3 regions of the Caldanaerobacter subterraneus subsp. tengcongensis MB4 genome follow, and region 1 is predicted to be linked to each of the others. Evidence: riboswitches for the same ligand, from Rfam matches in the RefSeq annotation. Region 1 holds a riboswitch; each other region holds the start of a gene.

Region 1 (4,680 bases):
CAAAGTAAAGTCTATCCTCTTCACAACCTTTACCCCCTTATTCAATCCATCACAAGGCCGCCATCTACAACCAAATTTTGCCCTGTTACCGCTCTCGCCCAAGGTGAAGCAAAAAACAGCACTACATCAGCCAAATCTTCATGAGCAGTAACTTTCTTCAAAGGAGTGGTCTGTTCAATTAAATCAAAAACCTCTTTGCTGGTAGCCGAACTCGCATCTGTAACTTTTAAAAGCCCTCCGCTTACCATGTTGACAGTGATGCCATACTCTCCCAATTCTTTTGCCATATTGCGTGTAAAACCGATCAGAGCAGCTTTAGCAGTGGTATAATCGTGGTAAGGAACCACTGGATTCTGAAACAAATTAGTCCCTATATTTATAATTCGGCCAAAGCGCATCTTTTTCATATCTTTAAGTCCTGCTTTTATAGTGTTCAAGGCCCCTTTTACAGCTCCTTCTAATTGTTTTAAATAATCTTCCCACTCAATTGTTTCAGGAGTTTTTCTGTTCATCGGATCAAAAACATAGTCAATCAGCGCATTGTTCACAATAGTAGTGACGGGTTTCCCAAAATACTTCTTTGCTTCTTCAAACATTGAAGCTACTTGATTAAAATCTCTTACATCAGCTCTAATAGCAACAGAATTTCTTCCCAGCTCCTCTGACAATTTTTGCGCCTTTTCTTCGCTTTTATAATAATTTACTACCACGCTGGCTCCTTCTCTAGCAAAAGCTTTAGCAATGGCAGCACCTAAGCCTCGGCTAGACCCTGTAACAAGAACTACCTGTTCTCTTATTTCCACAACAAACATCCTCCTTATTCTATTCTTTAAATTCAACATTCCAGAAATGATTTGTGGGTCCCACTCCATGCCCTATAGAAAGAGAATTTTTTATGGCTCCTGTGATGTACCTTTTAGCCCTCTTCACCGCCTCTAACAAATCATATCCTAAAGCCAAGTTTGCTGCTATAGCTGATGAAAAAGTGCATCCTGTCCCATGTGTGTTTTTAGTGTTAATTCTCTCCGCTTTAATTTCGTAAAATTCTACTCCATCATAAAACACATCCACCGCTTCTCCTTCTAAATGTCCGCCCTTTACCAAAACTACCTTTGCGCCTAAACTTAAAATTTTCTTTGCAGCTTCCTTCATATCCGAAATGTTCTTTATCTCCATTCCTGTTAATTCCTTAGCTTCCATCAAATTTGGCGTAACAACAAGGCTTAATGGCAACAGCTCCTCCTTTAATGCTTTCATCGCCTCAGGTTTTAAAAGAGGGTCTCCACTCTTCGCAATCATGACTGGGTCTAAAACAACTTTTTCTACTCCGTATTCTTTTAAGCCCTTTGCGATAGTTTTTATAATCTCTTCATTGGATACCATGCCTATCTTAACTGCATCCGGATACAGGTCTTCAAAAATTGCTCTCATCTGCAAATAGACCATGTCAGGGCTTACATCTTCAATTCCTAAAACTCCCATAGTGTTCTGAGCTGTTATTGAAGTAATGACGCTCATTCCAAATACTCCGTGGGCAGAAAAAGTCTTCAAATCTGCCTGGATTCCTGCTCCTCCTCCTGAATCTGAACCAGCAATTGTAAGAGCTAATTTCATATACTCACCTCCAAGATAATAAAAATATGCCCACCTGAAAAGGTGAGCACTTTTTACAGATTCCGTAAAACGTGCTTCCCTTCGCAGGCATTACCCTGGTCAGGTTCTAAGGGTCGGGAACGAATCCCCTCTCAGCCATTTCTGGCTCCCCTAGCACTTTGATATTCAATTTTTTTAAGTTCTTTTGCTTCTATTATATCATAAGATTAGAAAAATTCAATCCAATTTATTTTCAAAAGCATCAAATTTTATAGGCTTTATCTGTCACGCAATTTATAATCTTAATCACAATTCTCCTGTCGACTGGTATTTTTTCAGCCCTTGGTAAAGGATAATTTTTAAAACCAAATAATATAATAAGGAAGATGAATAACACCATATATTCTCATATATACTGCTCTTACCAAGGGCAATCCTTGCAGGAATTGCACTAAATAAGAAAATGGGAATTGCATATATGAGAAGATTACGGAAGATTTTTGGGAAAACCGTATCAGGTTTTTCTGCCATTGTTAAAAGCTGCAAGACTATCGCTGAAATTGCTTCAGACCTTAAACCAAAAAGAGTAAAACTGTATACTATGAAAAATAAAAGTCCCATTAAAATAGAAGCACTGAAAATTGAAATGATATAAGCTATTGTCAATTTAATTCCACATATTTTCATACACCATATATTTAGAAATATTAACAAGGGGGTTGAAAGAGCTGCAGGAAAATTTAGGTTTTTTAGTACAATGTATTTTATGAGAGGCTGTGGTTTTAGTAAATCAAAATCAAAATACCCTGTTAAAACTGATTGTCCAAACTTAGAAACAGCTTCTGCAAAGAAAATTGCATATAGGTTGTTTACTAAAAAGAAACAGGTTATATAAAAAAGAATTTCTTCTCTATTATAATCACCAAAAACGTCAATTTTTTGAGTAAGCAGGTAATAGCCTAAAAATGTTGCAGTGTATAAAGATAAGTCTGCCAAAAACCAGCTTACCAAATTTGCTCTATATTGAATTGCTTTTTTAATTGAAAATCTTATAGATTCTATTAGCATGTTTTCACGCCCCATGAGAGGTGTATTTTTTTAATCCATTTTTCATAAGTAAAAAAACAATGAAACCAAGTATTAACACCCAGACTAGCGAAATAAACAATCCTTTATTTACTATTTCAATGTCAAAATTAGCATCACATATAAGCTTTGACGGGATGTATGTCATATAAGGGAAGGGAGTCATTAGCATAATTGATTCAATTTTGCTAGGCAAAAGGTCTAAAGGGAAAATGGCACCTGAAAGAAGACCTGTCAGTAAGTTTCTGATGGCAGCTATGCCCCATATTTCTGTCAGCCAAAAAGATAACAATCCTATTATAAAGGAAAATAAAGCATTGAATAAAAAACCCAAAATTAACGCTAAAGGTAGGTATAACAGCCGGTTTGCTGGGATTTCAATTTTTGCCCAAATTGAGGTCATAATAATTACTGGCATATATAAAATTGCAAACTTTGCAAGGCTTGAAGATATGTGACTGTATGAAATACTGGTCAGATAATTCACTGGAAGTAAAAGCTTTTGGCCAAATCTGTAGGTTTTTATATCCTTTTCAAGGTCATGTTCAGCATGAATTTCTGTGAATAGAAGTATTGCATTAGAAATGATAATATAAATCATCATTTCTTTCAGAGTGTAATTTATGGGATTTCTTTCAATTAAAGACCTCCAGAGAAAGAAGTTTATTAGGATTGGTACAATTAGGGAACTTAAAAGCTCTCCTATAAGGTAAATTCTATACATTAAGAGTCTTTTTATTGAGTAGTCAAAATATCCCATGAAAACATACAATGTCCTCATTTTTCTGCACCCTTATACAATGACTCTATGATAATATCGAGAGTATCATCGTGAAAATTTATATTTGAAATTTCAGCTTCATTTGACAAAACTCTCATTACATTTATCGTTTCTTCTGGACTAAATCTGATGAAATATTCTTGTTCTTCGCTTGCTTTTTCTACTTTATAATATTTGCTGATTCTTTCAACTGCACAATTGCTTGCGTTAAATCTAACCTTTCTGATGTTGGGAATCATACTTTTCAGTTTCTCAATTGTTCCATAATATAGCTCTTGACCTTTGTGGAGTATATAGATGTTGTCGCATAAATCTTCAATATCAGTTATGTAATGGCTTGTTAGTATTATAGAGGCATTATATTTCTTTTTATAATTTTTTAAGTAATTTCTAATTGTCCTTTGGGTGATAAAATCCAAGCCTAAAGTAGGCTCATCAAGAAAAACAATTACTGGCAGATGAATAAAAGATAATATCAATTCACCTTTCATCCTTTGTCCTAAAGACAGGGTTCTGACCTGTTTTTGCAGGTCTATTTCTGACAAGCCCAATTCTTCTGCCATTGATTTTGCCCTTGAAATTGCTTCTCTTTTGTCAATAGAGTAAATGGAGGCAAAAAGTTTTACAGAATCAATAATAGATAAATCAGGATCTAACTGCCCTTTTTGTCCCATGACTAATGATACTTTTCTTCTATAATCTTTGCTTCGTAAAAAGGGGTCTTCTCCCAGTACTCTTATGATACCTTCATCTGCTTTAATAATTCCAGATACTAGTTTAATAGTAGTAGTTTTCCCCGCACCGTTTAAACCAATCAGTCCAAGTATTTCTCCTTGATTTACAGTAAAAGAAATGTCCTTTACTGCTTGTATGTACTTGTACCTTCGCTTAAAAAAGCTTTTAACTGCATTTATCACGCCATTTTCATTTTCTTTTATGTATACTTTGTAAGTTTTACTGACATTTTTAACAATTATCTGCGAATTCATGACCCTCTCTCCTAAAAAGTTCAATCGGATTATTGCTATATTATCTCAATGCTATAACTTTTTACAAAATGTCGAATCTTAATGAACCAAGTTGAACTTTCTTCTCAGCAGTAGAGAAAAAATTCCGAAAATAGACTGAAGAAAAACTAAAACATAAAACAACAACGGATCTTTTGCTATAATATAACCCAATACTAAAAACCCATTTATCATTTGTGAAAATATTAAGAT
Region 2 (4,680 bases), 460 kb from region 1:
TGAGGACTATGATGAAAGGAGAGAAGGATAAAGTCACTCTTGTCATAAAAGGGGATGGACCGATAGGCAGTATTGTGGTCGTATCCAATTTTCCAGGTATTGTAAAAGGATATGTGGGAAATCCTTTTGTCGATTTGCCTTTGAGTGAAAAAGGAAAGTTAGATGTGGGAAGGGCTGTTGGTAAAAAAGGTTATGTGACTGTGATAAAGGATATAGGTTTGAAAGAGCCTTACATAGGGACGGTGGAGATCCAGACAGGAGAAATTGGAGATGACATAGCCTATTACTTTTACACTTCTGAGCAGATTCCCTCTGCTGTAGGATTAGGAGTTTTAGTGGGGAAGGAAGGGGATGTGCTGACAGCGGGAGGGTTTATACTTCAGCTCCTTCCCGATGTAAAAGAAGAGGTAATATTAAAGCTTGAAAAGGCTATTGGTCAAATTACCTCTGTAACAGACCTTTTGAGGCAGGGGAAGACTCCGGAAGATATTTTGACCTCTATTTTTGAAGAGGAAGAAGTAAAATTTTTAGAGAAAATACCGCTAAAATACGAGTGCGACTGTTCACAGGAAAGATTCGAGAGTGCTATTCTTGCCTTAGGGAAAGAAGAGATACAAAAACTTATTAAAGAAGAACAAGGTATTGAGACTGTGTGCCATTTCTGCGGCAAAAAGTATTTTATAACTAGAGAAAGACTTGAGGAGCTTTTAAAAGAAGCGGAAAATTGATGCTGATTTATGAAATTGGGTGTTGACTATTGAGAGTTTTTTATGTATACTATTACTTGCATGGAGCAAAATTGGTCGTGTAGCTCAGCTGGGAGAGCACCTGCCTTACAAGCAGGGGGTCATAGGTTCAAGTCCTATCGCGACCACCATGGCCCAGTAGCTCAGCTGGTTAGAGCGCCAGCCTGTCACGCTGGAGGCCGAGGGTTCAAGTCCCTTCTGGGTCGCCATCCTGCCCCGATAGCTCAGTAGGTAGAGCAAGGGACTGAAAATCCCTGTGTCAGTGGTTCGATTCCACTTCGGGGCACCATCCAAGCGGGCATAGCTCAGTTGGCAGAGCATCACCTTGCCAAGGTGAGGGTCGCGAGTTCGAGTCTCGTTGCCCGCTCCATAAGGCGACATAGCCAAGCGGTAAGGCAGGGGTCTGCAAAACCCCGATTCCCCGGTTCGAATCCGGGTGTCGCCTCCATAAAATATAGTGGCTCTTTGTCAATAGTTGGGGTGGGTATTTTTCTGAATGCCTACCTCTTAGTTTTTCATATATGATTTTGTTATTATAACCTTCTGTTACAGAGTTACTATAAGGAAACACTCGCATTAGTTATTTCTTCAAACCAACTGTTAAATACCTGCACACGTCTCTTAAATTCATCAATTTTGCTTTCTTTGGCTGGTTGTATCCGTTTTTTAATTCTATTTTTGTTTCTTCTGAAGATTGGTTTTTTAATACTTTATCGAATTGTTCTTTTAACTGGTATGCCATCTTTAAATCATCACTGTACCAAAACATTACTTCTACTTTTTCTTTTTGTTTTTCTGTCAAAGTATCGTATTTTGCAAAAAGCAGCCTCCAGCTCTTTTTAAAATATTTTCTTTTATTAGCCGGCAATTCCTTTTGTACTCTCTTTCTTACATTCTCTACTGCCCAATATACATACCTTGTAAAATGAAATTTGTCTATGGCTATTTTGGCTCCTTTAAAATATATTTTTGTTATATCAGCAAAAGGTCTCCACATATCTATAGTAACCCATTTTACTTTGTTTCTGTTTCTAAATCTTTTGAAATATTCACTTAAATTCTCTTGCTTTCTGTCATTTAAAATATCTAAAATTTTTCTTTCTTTGGGGTCTACAACAATGCAATGATATTTCCTCTCTCCAGAATTTCCTTAATTTTAGATGTTAATTTCCCGCATTTTGGACAAACGTGAGGCTTTTGCTTCATTTTGATGTGAAACTCTATTCTATCGTCATTTCCTATAATGTTTTCCCAAATTATATCTTCAGATTTTAAAAGATTTGTGATATAATTACTTTGCACTTATTCTGATGCTTCCTTTTGTTGGGTTGTTTTAACCACTTCTATTATAGCAGGCATTCAGAATAAGTGCGCTCTTTTTTTGTAGGATGTTTTTCATCCACCCCAACATTTATTATAGAACCATTTTTTAAAAAATTTTACCTGCGAAACCTTGACACGGACGTGGAAATTGTAGGAATTCAATTTTTTTAATCTTTATGATATAATAAAAATAAAGCTGTAATTGAAAAATTAAATACTCAAGTGCTAGGGGAGCCAGAAATGGCTGAGAGGGGATTCGTTCCCGACCCTTAGAACCTGACCAGGGTAATGCCTGCGAAGGGAAGCACGTTTTATTGAGTCTGTAAAAAGTGCTCACCTGAACAGGTGGGCTCATTTTATTATTTTGGAGGTGGTCATATGGAAGTTAGCTCTTACAATTGCCGGTTCTGACTCTGGGGGAGGAGCAGGAATTCAAGCAGATTTAAAGACTTTTTCAGCCCATGGAGTATACGGCATGAGTGTCATTACTTCAATAACAGCGCAAAATACCATGGGGGTTTTAGGAATTGAGGATATAAGTCCTGATATGGTGTATCTGCAAATGAGGGCAATTTTTGAGGATTTGTATCCCTGTGCAGTGAAGATAGGTATGGTGTCTAATGAAGACATAATTAAGATGATTGCAAAAGGATTAAAAGATTACAATGTAAAAAATGCTGTGCTGGACCCTGTCATGCAGGGGCTATAAAACATTCATTGGCCATAGGGCATGGAGTAGGTCCCACTAACCATTTTTGGAATATAGAAATAAGGAAGGTGTGAGATATGGACTTAACCCTTTATGCTATAACGGATAGGTCTTACATAAAGGATATGGATATTGCTGACGCAGTAGAACTAGCAATAAAAGGCGGTGCAACAATAATTCAACTGAGAGAAAAAGATATATCAAGTAGGGAATTTTATGAAATTGCTCTTAAAGTTAAAGAAGTGACAAAAAGAAATAAAATTCCTCTCATTATTAACGACAGAGTGGATATAGCTTTGGCAGTAGATGCAGATGGAGTTCACGTTGGACAGGAGGATTTGCCAGCAGATGTTGTAAGGAGAATGATAGGTCCTCATAAAATAGTAGGGGTATCAGCGAGGACAGTGGAGGAAGCTTTAAAAGCACAAAGGGATGGAGCGGATTATTTAGGGGTAGGAGCAGTGTTTAAGACTCCTACAAAGCCGGAAGCGGAAGCCATTGGAATAGAAGGGCTGAAAAGGATAAAAGAGGCTGTTACTATTCCAGTCGTTGCAATAGGAGGTATAACGAAGGATAATGCTTATGAAGTCATGTTAAAGTCGGGAGTAGACGGGATATCTTCAGTTTCAGCTGTATTTTATGGGGATATAGAAAACAATACAAGAAAACTTTTGGAGGTTATAGCAAAAGCGATAAACGATAGGAGGAATTTGAAATGAAAAAAGAATCACCGGCACAGGTTGTATGCTTACCTCTGTAGTAGCAAGCTTCTGCGGAGTATGTGAAGATTATTTTGAAGCTACAGTAGAAGCTTTTGTAGCTTTTGGAATAGCAGGGGAAAGAGCTGCTCAAAGCAGCAATGTCAAAGGGCCCGGCAGTTTTAAAGTGACATTTTTTGATGAGATATATAATCTCACGCCGGAGATAATAGAAAAAGATAGGAAGGTGGAAGTATGAATAAAATACATCGTATGGTTTTTATGGCACTTATTATTGCTATAGGCACCTTGACTTCTCAATATGTATGGTTTAGTGTAGGTGTTGCCAAAGTTACACCCGTTCAACATGCTATTAATGTTATTTCAGCAGTTTTTTTGGGTCCTTGGGGAGCGTTAGAAGTAGCTTTTATTATAGGACTATTGAGGAACATCCTTGGTGTTGGATCGCTTTTGGCATTTCCAGGAGGAATGGTTGGTGCATTCATTGCTGGATATCTTTATAGATTTACACGTAAGTTTTATTTTGCCTCTATAGGAGAAGTTATAGGTACAGGCATTATAGGGGCTTTGCTTTCTTATCCTATAGCTAAGTATATACTGGGAAGTTCCGGCGCGGCTTTTATGTTTGTCATTCCATTTTCGCTTTCAAGTACAATAGGCTCGGTGATAGGATATGTAGTGGTATTGGTTTTAGCAAAATATAAGAAATTTATCTCATAAATTTAAATTAAGAAAGCAGGTGTGAATTATGAAAATTAAAAATTTTACCCTTTTTCTAATATGGGCAGGTGCAGCAATCTCAATTGCTGAAATCTATACAGGTTCGCTATTTGCACCTCTGGGTTTAACTAAAGGTTTGTTGGCTATTTTAATAGGCCATATCATTGGTACATTATTTTTCTCGCTTGGGGGTCTTATGTCATATATCCTCAAGTTGCCAGCAATAAAATCAACAAAAGTTGTTTTGTGCAATAAGGGTACAATTTTTTTAGGGGCACTAAACATTTTGCAATTGATTGGATGGACAGCAGTCATGATTATACAATCAGCAAAAGCTTTTAATGGTGCTCTTGGTATGTCTGTTAGTGTAGGAATACTTTTTGTAGGCATATCTGTTTTATTATGGTCACTATTTTTTGAAAGTGAAGCATACTGGGTAAATAACATTGCAGTAATATTGTTG
Region 3 (4,680 bases), 260 kb from region 1:
AAGGTTGGGAAAGAATATTGAAAAAGTCATTGCGAGAGAAAAACTGGCAGTCGCATGTCCAGAAGGAAAAGAATAATCTTTTAATAATTGACGAAAAGTGTTAGCATTTGCAAGCACCATATAAGGGCGAGGCCTTGTGTATTTTCTCTTCAACAGTTGCACAAAAAGATGACTACTTATAAGGGAAAACAAAGCCTCTATCGCAGACGTTTTGACATTATTTTTACCAAAAAGGGCCAAAAATACTGTCACAAACACGGTGAAAACAGGGCCACCCGCATGAGTTATTTTGGGCATTATTTTATCCAAGAGGCTGCATTTTATCCTCTCATTGATGTAGAAAAATATATTTCTGTCCTTGTCCTGCAGTATTTTTCTTAATTCCATTGACAGGCCACCTCTTTAAAAGTCTTCATTTCTATCTTATCATAATTTTTATAAAATGTCTCTCTTATGAGCTCACCCTCAAATTCCTCCATGTTGATTTCACAATTTTAAAAAAATAAAGGGGCCCTATCCCCTTTTTAAGCCAAAGCTCTTTTCTTAACTTCTTCTATGGCATTTCTCACTTGAGGAATTAAGGAAACTACAAAACAAATTAAAACCTCTGTTCCTATGATACTGCCATTAACTAAAAGTGAATACACTATGGGGTTCATACCTTTTGGAGCATAGCTTGCAAAAAAGAATATTCCAGACAAAAAGTGGGAGAAAAATCTTCCAAAACCGCCGACTAAAATTCCCAAACTTAAATTTTTTCTAAAAAAGCCTGCAAGCCCTAAAGCGCCAAAAGCCAAAGGATAATCCAAAAGAACCTGTACCCATTGTACTATAAAAGGATCTTGAATCAGCTGCAAAAACCCATAGGCCATTCCAACGACAATTCCTGGACCGGGACCGTAGTAATAGGCAAAAACAAACAGTGGAAGCATGCTGGCAGGTGTAATAGATCCCCCTTGGGGCCAGTGGTAAAACCTTATATAAGATAGAACAAAAGCTATAGCAATTGAGAGGGCCCCATAAACAAGCATTTTTGTGTCAAACTTGACACTTTTCCTCATAAGATACAAGAGAAAAGCTGCCAGCAAAATTGCTAGGATTACAGAAAGGGTCACTGGTTTTATCTCTGCAAAATCAGAAAATATGCTTAAAATATAGGACATAAACAAAAACACCTCCATTTTTAGGAGGTTATGTTCGCTGAAAAAAGGCACCGCCTCATGCGGTGCCTTTTGAGCCCGCATTCCCTACGGAGGCATTACCCTCATCAGGTTCCAAGGGTTCGGCATTTCTGCCGTCTCAGCCTTTTCAGGCTCCCCCAGCGGACATAACCACCCGTATTTTGTTTTGCTTATTTTTAACTTTACCACTTTTTATGCTATGTGTCAATACTTTTAACTTACAAGCTGCTCCTCTTCTCTCTCAAACTGGCTGTTGTAAAGTTTAGCATAGAAGCCGCCTTTTTTGAGAAGTTCTTCATGGGTTCCCTGTTCTACTATATCTCCATGGTCCATAACGAGTATTAAATCTGCATCTTTTATTGTAGAAAGCCTGTGAGCGATTATAAAGCTTGTGCGCCCTTTCATGAGATAATCCATCGCTTTTTGTATCTGTATTTCAGTTAAAGTATCTACAGAGCTTGTAGCCTCATCCAGTATGAGAATTTTTGGGTCTTTTAATATGGCTCTTGCTATTGTAATAAGCTGCTTTTGTCCCTGAGAAATGTTAGTACTCTCTTCATTTATCATCATGTTATATCCACCAGGCAGGCTCTTGACAAAGCTGTGAACGTGTGCTGCTTTAGCAGCTTTAATCACTTCCTCATCGGTTGCGTCAAGTCTGCCATATCTTATATTGTCCATGATAGTTCCATTGTAAAGCCAGGTGTCTTGAAGCACCATTCCAAAGAGGGACCTTAAATCTTCCCTTGAAAATTCTCTTATATCGTGACCGTCAATTAAGATAGCACCTTCATTTACATCGTAAAATCTCATTAAAAGCTTGACAATTGTAGTTTTTCCTGCACCAGTAGGACCAACAATTGCAACTTTTTGCCCTGCTTTAATCTTAGCAGAAAAGTTATTTATGACTATTTTATCTGGCCTATAGCCAAATTTGACATTCCTAAATTCAACGTCTCCTTTTATATCCTCCAATTTTATCGGCTTAGGATTGTCAGGCACTTCCTCCTCTTCTTCCAAAAACTCAAAAACTCTCTCAGCACAGGCTGCTGTCTGCTGAAGTATATTGGAAATATTTGCAATCTGCGCAATTGGCTGAGTGAAAGACCTAATGTACTGTATAAAAGCCTGTATATCTCCCACTTCTATCGCATTTTTGATGACCAACCAACTTCCTAAAACTGTAACAGCGACATACCCTAGATTGCCTATCACATTCATAAGGGGCATCATAACACCTGTCAAAAACTGTGACTTCCAAGCAGCATCATACCAAGTGCTATTAAGCTCATCAAATTTGGCTATACTCTTTTTTTCTCCATTAAACGCTTTTACTATGTGATGTCCTCCATACATTTCCTCCACATGCCCATTTACATGCCCTAAATAATCTTGCTGCTCTCTAAAATATTTTTGAGAATACTTTACAATAAAAGCAATTACTAAAGAAGACAGAGGTATAATCAAAAGAGCAACCAACGTCATAAGCCAGTTTATTGTAAGCATCATAATCAGAACGCCAATAACTGTGGTCACAGAAGTAATTATCTGTGTCAAGCTTTGATTGAGAGTCTGTGTAATTGTATCTACGTCATTTGTGATACGAGAAAGTATTTCTCCTTGATTCGTGCCTTCAAAATATTTCAAAGGAAGTCGATTAATCTTCTCAGAAATTTCCCTTCTAAATTTGTAGGTAACTTTCATTGCAACACCGGACATTATCCAGCCCTGCAAATAGCCAAATAAAGCGCTTAGCCCGTATAATCCAATGAGGATTAAAATTATCCTTCCAATATATTCAAAATCTATTCCGCTTCCCTGACCTGTTATTCTGTTCATCACACCTTCAAAAATTTTGGTGATAGCTTTACTCAATATTTTAGGTCCTGCAATGGAAAAGGAGGTACTTAATATTGCCAGTAAAATTACCGTTATTATAGAGATTTTATACTCAGACAAATACTTTATAAATTTTTTCATCGTTCCCTTAAAATCTTTTGCTTTTTCTGCTCCACGTACTAAAGCCCGAGGTCCTCCACCCCTACCCATATGTGGAATTGGCGGCATTTTGGAATCTACTTTTCTGTCTCCGCTCATGCTAATTCCTCCTCCTTAAGCTGCGACAAAGCAATATCTCTATAGGTTGGACAAGTCCTCATTAAATCTTTGTGCTTACCTATGCCAACAACTCTTCCTTCCTCCAAAACAATTATCTGATCTGCATTAAAAAGGGTAGAAACTCTTTGAGATACCATTATGACAGTGCTGCCTTTTAGCTTTTCCTTAATAGCTTTCCTTAAAGCTGCTTCTGTCCTAAAGTCAAGGGCAGAAAAACTCTCATCAAAAATGTATATCTCAGGTTTTTTAACAAGGGCACGAGCAATGGAAAGCCTTTGCTTTTGACCTCCTGATACGTTTGTTCCCCCTTGAGCAATTTCTGTGTCAAACTTTTTGGGCTTTTCATTTATAAACTCCATCGCCTGTGCAATTTCCGCTGCTTCTATTAAGTCTTCCTCAGTAGCCAGGTCGTTACCATATTTCAAATTTGACTTAATAGTACCGCTGAAAAGCCAGCTTTTCTGAGGCACGTACCCTATTCTGCGGCGAAGGTCCTCTTGTTTCACTTCTCTTACATCCACCCCATCCACCAGCACTTGCCCTTCTGTAACATCGTAAAATCTCAGTATCAAATTAACTAAAGTACTTTTACCAGAACCAGTTCTTCCTATTATGCCTACTGTCTGACCAGGCAAAACTTTGAAGCTCACATCCTTTAGAGCATAATCTTCAGCTCCAGGGTATTTGAAAGACACATTTCTAAATTCCACTGTTCCTGCTTGTGTTTCATCAAACTGCTTTGGATTTTCTGGGTCTTTTATAGAGGGCTCTGTTTCTAAAACCTCAGCAATACGCTCTGCTGAAACAGAAGCTCTCGGAATCATTATAAAAAGCATTGAAAACATCAGGAAAGCAAATATTATCTGTATAGCGTACTGCATAAAGGCCATCATGTCTCCAACTCTCATGCTGGAATTTTCTATTTGATGAGCCCCTACCCACACTATCAAAAGAGTTACACCATTCATCACAAGCATCATTGAAGGAAACAGTATCGCCATAGCGCGGTTTACGAAAAGACCCACTTTGGTCACATCCTGGTTTGCTTTGTCAAATCTTTCTTCTTCAAACTTTTGATTGTTAAAAGCCCTTACCACCATTATCCCTGATAGATTTTCACGTGTAACTAAATTGAGCCTGTCAATTAATTTTTGCATCAACATGAATTTAGGCATGGCAATAGAATACAGGACTGATATTATCCCAAAAAGTACAATAACCGCCAATGCTATAATCCATGACATTGAAACACTCTTGCTCAAAGCTCTGAAAACTCCACCTATTCCCATTATAGGAGCGTAAAATACCATTCTTATCATGATTACAAGGAGCATTTGTATTTGTGTAATATCGTTTGTAGTCCTCGTTATCAAAGAAGCAG

The links. Region 1 has a riboswitch for thiamine pyrophosphate ahead of thiD (bifunctional hydroxymethylpyrimidine kinase/phosphomethylpyrimidine kinase). Riboswitches for the same ligand answer to the same signal wherever they lie in the genome.
Region 2: another riboswitch for thiamine pyrophosphate. It lies ahead of TTE_RS08295 (hydroxymethylpyrimidine/phosphomethylpyrimidine kinase); the one in region 1 lies ahead of thiD (bifunctional hydroxymethylpyrimidine kinase/phosphomethylpyrimidine kinase).
Region 3: another riboswitch for thiamine pyrophosphate. It lies ahead of thiT (energy-coupled thiamine transporter ThiT); the one in region 1 lies ahead of thiD (bifunctional hydroxymethylpyrimidine kinase/phosphomethylpyrimidine kinase).

The regions. Positions count from the first base shown of each region.
Region 1 is NC_003869.1:2,138,599-2,143,278, forward strand. It holds gene thiE (thiamine phosphate synthase) at 1-15, opposite strand, end outside; gene TTE_RS10640 (3-oxoacyl-ACP reductase) at 42-803, opposite strand; gene thiD (bifunctional hydroxymethylpyrimidine kinase/phosphomethylpyrimidine kinase) at 823-1,614, opposite strand; TPP riboswitch at 1,674-1,776, opposite strand; gene TTE_RS10650 (ABC transporter permease) at 1,900-2,661, opposite strand; gene TTE_RS10655 (ABC transporter permease) at 2,666-3,460, opposite strand; gene TTE_RS10660 (ABC transporter ATP-binding protein) at 3,457-4,449, opposite strand; gene TTE_RS14320 (MFS transporter) at 4,674-4,680, opposite strand, start outside.
Region 2 is NC_003869.1:1,679,131-1,683,810, reverse strand. It holds gene hslO (Hsp33 family molecular chaperone HslO) at 1-728, shown strand, start outside; tRNA gene TTE_RS08325 (tRNA-Val) at 802-877, shown strand; tRNA gene TTE_RS08320 (tRNA-Asp) at 879-955, shown strand; tRNA gene TTE_RS08315 (tRNA-Phe) at 960-1,035, shown strand; tRNA gene TTE_RS08310 (tRNA-Gly) at 1,041-1,116, shown strand; tRNA gene TTE_RS08305 (tRNA-Cys) at 1,120-1,194, shown strand; gene TTE_RS08300 (transposase) at 1,327-1,830, opposite strand; TPP riboswitch at 2,287-2,389, shown strand; partial or broken gene TTE_RS08295 (hydroxymethylpyrimidine/phosphomethylpyrimidine kinase) at 2,446-2,766, shown strand; gene thiE (thiamine phosphate synthase) at 2,856-3,497, shown strand; partial or broken gene TTE_RS08285 (hydroxyethylthiazole kinase) at 3,505-3,735, shown strand; gene thiW (energy coupling factor transporter S component ThiW) at 3,732-4,217, shown strand; gene cytX (putative hydroxymethylpyrimidine transporter CytX) at 4,246-4,680, shown strand, end outside.
Region 3 is NC_003869.1:2,398,330-2,403,009, forward strand. It holds gene TTE_RS12010 (phosphatase PAP2 family protein) at 1-387, opposite strand, end outside; gene thiT (energy-coupled thiamine transporter ThiT) at 525-1,163, opposite strand; TPP riboswitch at 1,227-1,330, opposite strand; gene TTE_RS12020 (ABC transporter ATP-binding protein) at 1,395-3,248, opposite strand; gene TTE_RS12025 (ABC transporter ATP-binding protein) at 3,275-4,680, opposite strand, start outside.